2 regions of the Streptomyces sp. WAC04114 genome follow, and region 2 is predicted to be linked to the other one. Evidence: riboswitches for the same ligand, from Rfam matches in the RefSeq annotation. Region 2 holds a riboswitch; the other holds the start of a gene.
The links. A riboswitch is a leader RNA that binds a small molecule or an ion and turns the genes downstream of it on or off. The one in region 2 is predicted to bind cyclic di-AMP.
Positions count from the first base shown of each region.

Region 1 (4,218 bases), on a different contig from region 2:
AGGTTTGTTTCAAACTTGAACCAAGCCCTGTCCCGTCCCGCCGTCCCGACCAGCCGCGGAGCACCGATGCCTCACCCGTACGTCCTGCTGTCCGCCGCCGTCTCCCTCGACGGCTACCTGGACGACACCGGACCCGACCGGCTGCTCCTGTCCGGCCCGGCCGACTTCGACCGGGTCGACGAGGTCCGGGCCGGTGTCGACGCCATCCTGATCGGCGCCGGCACCATCCGCGCCGACAACCCGCGGCTGCTGGTGTACTCGGAGCAGCGCCGGGCCGCCCGCACGGCCGCCGGCAAGCCCGAGTACCCCCTCAAGGTCACCGTCAGCGGCTCCGGCGACCTCGACCCGGACGCCCGCTTCTGGCACACCGGCGGCGAGAAGGTCCTCTACACCACCGACCGGGGCGCCGAGCGGGCCCGGGCCCTGGGCCTCGCCACCGACGTCGTCCCGCTCGGCGCCGACCTCGACTGGCGGCGGCTGCTCACGCACCTGCACGACGTCCGGGGTGTGGGGCGGCTCATGGTCGAGGGCGGCGGCATGATCCACACCCAGCTCCTCACCCAGGGCCTCGCCGACGAACTCCAGCTGGTCCTCGCCCCGCTCTTCGTGGGCGACCCCCGGGCCCCCCGTCTCTTCGGCCCCGGCGGCTACCAGGGCGGCCGGCTCCGGCTGCGGGAGTCGCGGCAGATCGAGGACGTGGTCCTGATGCGCTACGAGCCGACCGCCCCGGGGACCGGCCCCCTGCCTGTCGCCGCCGACCACCACTGGCTGGCCCTCGCCTGCGAGCTGGCCGAACGGTGTCCGCCGTCGGACACGGCGTTCAGCGTGGGCGCGGTCGTGGTCGCCGCCGACGGCACGGAACTGGCCCGCGGCCACTCCCGCGAGGCCGGCGACCCGGTCGTGCACGCCGAGGAGGCGGCCCTCGCCAAGCTCGATCCGGCCGACCCGCGCCTGCCCGGCGCAACGGTGTACAGCAGCCTGGAGCCGTGCGCCCGCCGCGCCTCGCGCCCCGCTCCCTGCGCCCGGCTGATCCTCGACGCGGGTGTACGGCGGGTCGTCACGGCCTGGCGCGAGCCCGACACCTTCGTCACGGACGCCGACGGCAGCGGCCTCCTCGCGGCCGAGGGGGTGGAGGTCGTCGTCCTCCCGGAACACGAGGATCGGGCCAAGGCGCCGAACCGGCATCTGCCGGGCTGAGCGCGGCCCGGTCGGTGGGTGTGCGCGAGTGGTCCCGCGGATGGCGTACACTGGTGACACAACGACGCGGGGTGGAGCAGCTCGGTAGCTCGCTGGGCTCATAACCCAGAGGTCGCAGGTTCAAATCCTGTCCCCGCTACTGAAGGCCGAGGGCCGGAATCCGAAAGGGTTCCGGCCCTCGGTGTTTTCTCGATGTCGCCCCGGTACTTTCCCGCTGGTTGCCTCGGTAGCTCACTACGGTCGGTGAGCGAACCGTCCCGTTCCGCATAACAACTGACGCACCGTCAAAAACCGTCAGTCACTTGCGATGCGGTCAACTCGCCCGATTTGGTCCGGTCATGGCAGGTAAGTCCGCGCGAAAAAGGTTAATGATCAAGTGGAACCGCTGGAATACCCCTCGCGCCTCCATTAACGTTCGATAACGCAGCGCGGTCGTCCCAGCCGTCACAGAAGGCGGCTCCGTGCGCACGCGCCGAATCCCGAAAGGGAACCGGGGAACCACCACTTGGGGTGAATCGGGCGGATGCCACCGTGGAAGCACGGCAGGTATACGCGCGTAGGAGACCTTCCTGCTCCGAACCCGTCAGCTAACCCGGTAGGCGAGAAGGAAGGAAAGGAGTACGCCCACGTGGCGTCCAACCGGCTTGCCCCCGCGGCCCCGTACGCGCCGAAGCGCGAGAACGACACCTTCGGCTTCGGCGGCCAGCGCACCGACGAGGGCCCGTTCCAGGAGTGGAACCCCACCGAGGAGTCCATCCGTCCCGTCCGTGGCCGGCATCGCGTCACCAAGCAGCGCGGCGGAGGTCTCGCCCGCAGCTCCACCGTCCTGGGCGTCGGTGTCATAGCCGCCGTGGGCGCCGGCGGCATGGCCAGTGCCCAGACCGGCAAGCCCCCGGTGTCCATCTCCGTGCCGGACCTGCCCTCGGTGGGTTCCCTCATCTCGGACGACGACACCCCCGAAGGTTCCGCCACCCCGCTCAGCAGCCTCGGCACCGCCGCCGCGGACACGGCGGAGGACGCGTCCGGCGCCCGTGCCGGCGCCGGTGACGCGCTGCGCGCCCGGATCATGGCGCAGGTCGAGCACCAGCAGGAGCAGATCGAGACCAAGGCCGCCGAGGACGCCGCTGCCGCCGCCGAGAAGGCGGCCAAGGAAGCGGTCGCCAAGGCGGAGCAGGAAGCCAAGGCCAAGGCCGCCGAGGCCAAGAGGAAGGCGGAGGAGGAGGCCGAGAAGAAGGCCGAGGCCGAGCGGCTCGCCGCCCTCGCCAAGCAGTTCACGCTGCCGACCTCCTCGTACACCCTCACCTCGACGTTCGGCCAGGCCGGCGCCTACTGGTCCTCCGGCTACCACACCGGCCTCGACTTCGCCGCCCCCACGGGCACACCGATCAAGGCCGTCCACAGCGGCACCATCACCGAGGCGGGCTGGAACGGCTCCTACGGCTACAAGACCGTCCTCACCCTCGATGACGGCACCGAGATCTGGTACGCGCACCAGTCCTCCATCGGCGTCAGCGTCGGCCAGAAGGTCAGCACCGGCGACGTCATCGGCCGCGTGGGCGCCACCGGCAACGTCACCGGGGCGCACCTGCACCTCGAGGTCCACTCCGGTGGATCCGCCAGTGGCATCGACCCGCTGGCCTGGCTGCGGGGCAAGGGACTGAACCCGTAAGCGGTACACCCGGTGTTTACGGGAGTTTTGCATCCGTAGCGGAATGAGGTCTTCCCTTGCGGTCGTTGACACCGGGCATGACGTCTCTTCGTAAGCTCGGTACTTCCGACCTCGAGGTCTTCCCCCTCGCCCTCGGTGGCAACGTCTTCGGCTGGACCGCCGACCAGGAGCGGTCGTTCGCCGTCCTCGACGCCTACACCGCCGCCGGCGGCAACTTCGTCGACACCGCCGACGTGTACTCGGCGTGGGTCGACGGCAACCAGGGTGGTGAGTCCGAGACGATCCTCGGCACGTGGCTCGAAGCACGCGGCAACCGCTCCGACGTCGTCGTCGCCACGAAGGTCAGCCAGCACCCCGAATTCCGGGGCCTGTCCGCCGCCAACATCAAGGCCGCCGCCGACGCCTCCCTGCGACGCCTGCGCACCGACCACATCGACCTCTACTACACGCACTTCGACCAGCCCGAGGTGCCCGTCGAGGAGATCATCGGCGCGCTCGACGAACTCGTGAAGGCCGGCAAGGTGCGGCACATCGCCGCCTCCAACATCTCCGCCGAGCGGCTGCGGGCGTCCCTGGAATTCTCCGACCGCGAGGGCCTCGCCCGGTACGTCGCCCTCCAGCCGCACTACAACCTGGTCTCCCGAGACACGTACGAGGGCGAGCTCCAGGACCTCGCCGAGCGGGCCGGCCTCGCCGCCGTCCCGTACTACGCGCTCGCGTCCGGCTTCCTCACGGGCAAGTACCGGCCCGGTACGCGGGTCGAGAGCGCGCGGGCGGGCGGCGCCGCCAAGCATCTGGAGACCGAGCGGGGGCGGCGGGTTCTCGACGCCCTCGACGAGGTCGCCGCAGCGCACGACGCTCCCGTCGCCACGGTGGCCCTGGCCTGGCTCGCCGCTCAGCCGACCGTGGCGGCGCCGATCGCCTCCGCGCGGACGGTGGAGCAGCTGTCCGCGCTGCTCGGCGTGGGGGAGCTGACGCTCTCGGAGGCCGAGGTGGCACGGCTCACGGAGGCCTCGGCCTGAGCGGGACCCGGGAGCCCTAGGAGCGGTAGGGGTTGTACGCGGGGTACGCCGTCGGCTGGTGGCCGTACCCGTACACCCCGTACACCGGCCAGGGCGGGGCCGTCACCGGGACCGGAGGGGCGGTGATCCGGGCCGCGTGGTCCAGCGCGGGGCGGGCCACCTCCCGGCGCCGCCACAGTTCGCCGAGCAGTTCCCGCTCCCGTACGGCGAAGTCCGCCCCGGGGCTGCCTCGCCGGGCCCGGTGCCGCAGGAACGCCAGGGACGTCGCGTACGCCTCGTAGCGGGCCACCTCCCGGGCCGCCGCCCTGCCCGCGTGCCGGCGGGCGTACT
Region 1 covers NZ_JAIGQA010000117.1:8,564-12,781, reverse strand. Annotated here, with positions in the region: gene K4G64_RS25930 (dihydrofolate reductase family protein) at 67-1,197, shown strand; tRNA gene K4G64_RS25925 (tRNA-Met) at 1,263-1,336, shown strand; cyclic di-AMP (ydaO/yuaA leader) riboswitch at 1,658-1,814, shown strand; gene K4G64_RS25920 (M23 family metallopeptidase) at 1,826-2,866, shown strand; gene K4G64_RS25915 (aldo/keto reductase) at 2,944-3,888, shown strand; gene K4G64_RS25910 (PrsW family intramembrane metalloprotease) at 3,905-4,218, opposite strand, start outside.
Region 1: linked by a shared signal. The riboswitch ahead of K4G64_RS25920 (M23 family metallopeptidase) and the one ahead of K4G64_RS34615 (transglycosylase family protein) in region 2 are both predicted to bind cyclic di-AMP.

Region 2 (4,218 bases):
GCTCTCCGGGAACGGTCGGCACCGTCGCCCCCGCCAGGCTCCGGCTCTCCTCGTCGCGGCCGGAGTGACCGGCTCCGCCATCGCGATCCCGCTCCTCGGGGCCTCCGGCGCCAGTGCGGCCGACGGCACGACCTGGGACCGGGTCGCGGACTGCGAGACCGGCGGCGCGTGGAGCCAGAACAGCGGCAACGGCTACTACGGCGGCCTGCAGTTGTCCCAGGAGGACTGGGAGAACCACGGCGGCCTCGACTACGCCGCGAGCGCCGACCTGGCCAGCCGCTCCCAGCAGATAGCCGTGGCCGAAAGAATCCTCGCCGACCAGGGGGTCGGCGCGTGGCGCACCTGCGGGCTGCTCTCCGGGCTCGAGCAGGGCAAGGGCGCGGACTCCGGCGCGTCCGGTTCGTCCGACTCGTCCGACCCGACGGACTCGTCCGGCCTGCTTGACTCGCTCGGGTCGTCGCCTTCCGCGAGCCCTTCCTCGTCGCCATCGTCGTCGCCCGACACGGAGGATGAAAGGGACAAGTCGGACAAGTCGCGAGAATCCGCCGACTCCACGTCGCGGGGCAAGGAGTCCGGCAGCTCTCCCTCGGCCACCCCCGAGAGCGGCGAGGCCGGCGACGCGCGCCAGGGTGACGACTCCTCGGCCCTGACCGACGCCGGCTCCGGCCGCCACCGCGGCCCCAGTGCCGACGAATCCCTCCCGTCCGACAGCGGCCGTGCGGACGAGTCCACGGGCCGTCACGCCTCGCGCGGGGCCGAGGGCTCCGGCGACGCCGTTCAGGGCAACTACATCGTGGGAGTCGGCGACAGTCTCTGGTCCATCGCCGACTCCCTTGACGTCAGCGGCGGATGGCACGCGCTCTACGAGGGCAACGAGAAGGCCGTCGGTTCCGACCCGGACTTCATCCTCCCCGGTGAGAAGCTCACGGTCGAGGGCGAAGCGGACGAGAAGTAGCGGTTCGGGCAGTGCGGAAACCGGGGCGGAAGTCGCCCCGAAACCGCGCGAGTTAGCGCCCCGATTCGCGAATGATGTCCCGTTTGGGGCCCGTGAGAGATAGATCTCAGAAGCCCTGATCGTCTTTGAAATTCCGTGGATCGCGTGTCTACGGTCGTGACCGCTCGCCATCGCGAGCCCCGGCTGCCGCAACGCCGAATCCTGCCAGCGGCCGCACGGGAACAGTCGTCGCGTCAAGCGCCGTAGGCAGGAGCGGGGGACCCAAGGTAGGTGCCCGACCGGCCAGTTGCGCCGGAAGGGCTTGGGGTGAAGCCGCGTCCCGGGAGGGGCGCGGCCGGGCAACTCAACCGGCCCGAACCCGACAGCTCACCTCGCAGGCGTCGGTGAGGGGATCCACCATGCTGTTTTCCGGCAAGGGCAAGCACCGCCGTCCGTCCAAGGCCACCCGTGCCATCGCCGTCGCCGGTGTCGCCGGTGCCGCCGTCGCCGCCCCGCTGATGGCGGCCGGCAACGCATCCGCCGCCACCGCCTCCGAGTGGGACGCCGTCGCCCAGTGCGAGGCCGGCGGCAACTGGTCCATCAACACCGGCAACGGCTACTACGGCGGTCTGCAGTTCTCCGCCTCCACCTGGGCCGGCTACGGCGGCACCAAGTACGCCGCCACCGCCGACCAGGCAACCAAGGCGCAGCAGATCGAGATCGGCGAGAAGGTCCTCGCGGGTCAGGGCAAGGGCGCCTGGCCGGTCTGCGGCAAGGGCCTGTCGAGCGCCGCGTACACCGGTGGCGGTTCCTCGGACGACTCGGGCAGCTCCTCGCAGAGCCAGCAGCAGAGCACCGAGTCCCGTGAGACCCAGCAGCCGGCCTCCCGCTCCGACGAGCGCCCGGCGGCCAAGAAGACCGTCACTACCCCGACCGGCAAGAAGGTCGAGAAGGGCGACGGCGAGTACAAGGTCGTCAAGGGTGACACCCTCAGCACGATCGCCGCGGACGAGAAGGTCAAGGGCGGCTGGGAGAAGCTCTACGAGCTGAACAAGGACATCATCGACGATGCCAACCTGATCTACCCGGGCCAGCAGCTGCACCTGAAGTAAGCAGCGCCCACGGGGCCCGGCAGGGCCCCGGCCCGCCCGGACCCGCCCAGGGTCCACAGGCTCCCCGCCCCGGTGCGTCATCCCCCGTACGCACCGGGGCGGGGTTTTTTCGGCAACCGGCTTTGTTCCGTTCGGAAACAATTTACGCTCGGTTCTGTCCATGGGGTGGGCGACCCGGTGGCCGATCGCCCCGGGCCGGTTAGGCTCATGTCGCGAGCCACCGGGCCCGCACCTCGCCGGGTCCACGCGACCCGCGTACCGCGTCACATCAAGAAGGAGATGCTCGTGCCGTCCATCGACGTCGTCGTAGCCCGGGAAATCCTGGACTCCCGAGGCAACCCCACGGTCGAGGTCGAGGTCGGCCTCGACGACGGCAGCACCGGTCGTGCCGCCGTCCCGTCCGGCGCCTCCACGGGCGCCTTCGAGGCCATCGAGCTCCGCGACGGCGACTCGAACCGCTACCTCGGCAAGGGTGTGGAGAAGGCCGTCCTCGCGGTCATCGAGCAGATCGGCCCGGAGCTGGTCGGCTATGACGCCACCGAGCAGCGCCTGATCGACCAGGCGATGTTCGACCTGGACGCCACCGACAACAAGGGCTCCCTCGGCGCCAACGCCATCCTCGGCGTCTCGCTCGCCGTCGCCCACGCCGCCTCCGAGGCCAGCGACCTGCCGCTGTTCCGCTACCTGGGCGGCCCCAACGCGCACCTGCTGCCGGTGCCGATGATGAACATCCTGAACGGCGGCTCGCACGCCGACTCCAACGTGGACATCCAGGAGTTCATGATCGCCCCGATCGGCGCGGAGTCCTTCTCCGAGGCCCTGCGCTGGGGCGCCGAGGTCTACCACACGCTGAAGAAGGTCCTGAAGAGCAAGGGCCTGGCCACCGGCCTCGGCGACGAGGGCGGCTTCGCCCCGAACCTCGGCTCCAACCGCGAGGCCCTCGACCTCATCCTCGAGGCGATCAACGAGGCCGGCTACACCCCCGGCGAGCAGATCGCCCTGGCGCTCGACGTCGCCGCCTCCGAGTTCTACAAGGACGGCGTCTACACCTTCGAGGGCAAGGACCGCTCGGCGGCCGAGATGACCGAGTACTACGCGGAGCTCGTCGACGCGTACCCGCTCGTCTCCATCGAGGACCCGCTGTTCGAGGACGACTGGGAGGGCTGGAAGACCATCACCGCCAAGCTCGGTGACAAGGTCCAGCTCGTCGGCGACGACCTGTTCGTCACCAACCCCGAGCGCCTCGCCCGTGGCATCGAGGAGGGCGCGGCCAACGCGCTCCTGGTCAAGGTCAACCAGATCGGCTCGCTCACCGAGACCCTGGACGCCGTCGAGCTGGCCCAGCGCAACGGCTTCAAGTGCATGATGTCGCACCGCTCCGGCGAGACCGAGGACGTCACCATCGCCGACCTGGCCGTCGCCACCAACTGCGGCCAGATCAAGACCGGCGCCCCGGCCCGCTCCGAGCGCGTCGCCAAGTACAACCAGCTGCTGCGCATCGAGGAGATCCTCGACGACGCCGCGGTCTACGCCGGCCGCAGCGCCTTCCCGCGCTTCAAGGGCTGACCCCGGCCACAAGAGGCAGCGTCGTACGTACGTCCCCGTACTCGGTCCCGTACCGTGTCCGGGGACGTACGCGCGTATGACGGTGGAGCGGGAGGCGGACAGATGGCCGTGAAGGACCGGGACCGGTTCTCCACCGCGACCAGGATCCGGCTGCTCGGTGAGCAGACCGCGGCCAGGGTCTACCGTTCCCAGACCAAGCGCCAGGCCCGCCGCTCGCGGCTGACCGGCCGGGCCGCGCTGCTCGCCCTGGTGCTGTGCTCGCTGATCGTGGCCCTGGCCTACCCGATGCGGGAGTACGTCTCGCAGCGCGCCGAGATCGAGGACCTCCAGCGCGAACAGCAGCAGGCCCGCGAGCGCGTCGAACGGCTGCGCGACCTGAAAGCGCGCTGGCAGGACGACGCGTACGCCGAGCAGCAGATCCGGCAGCGGTTGCACTACGTCATGCCGGGGGAGACGGGCTTCATCGTCGTCGACCCGCACGCGGCGAAGCAGTCGCGCACCGACCTCGGGGCGGCCGACCGCCCCTGGTACTCGAACGTCTGGGACGGGGTCGACAAGGCCGACGCCGCCGGCCGGTGACCCGCGTCCCGCTCAGTGACCTGAACC
Region 2 covers NZ_JAIGQA010000214.1:4,547-8,764, reverse strand. Annotated here, with positions in the region: gene K4G64_RS34620 (transglycosylase family protein) at 1-955, shown strand, start outside; cyclic di-AMP (ydaO/yuaA leader) riboswitch at 1,184-1,350, shown strand; gene K4G64_RS34615 (transglycosylase family protein) at 1,354-2,046, shown strand; gene eno (phosphopyruvate hydratase) at 2,332-3,612, shown strand; gene K4G64_RS34605 (septum formation initiator family protein) at 3,715-4,191, shown strand.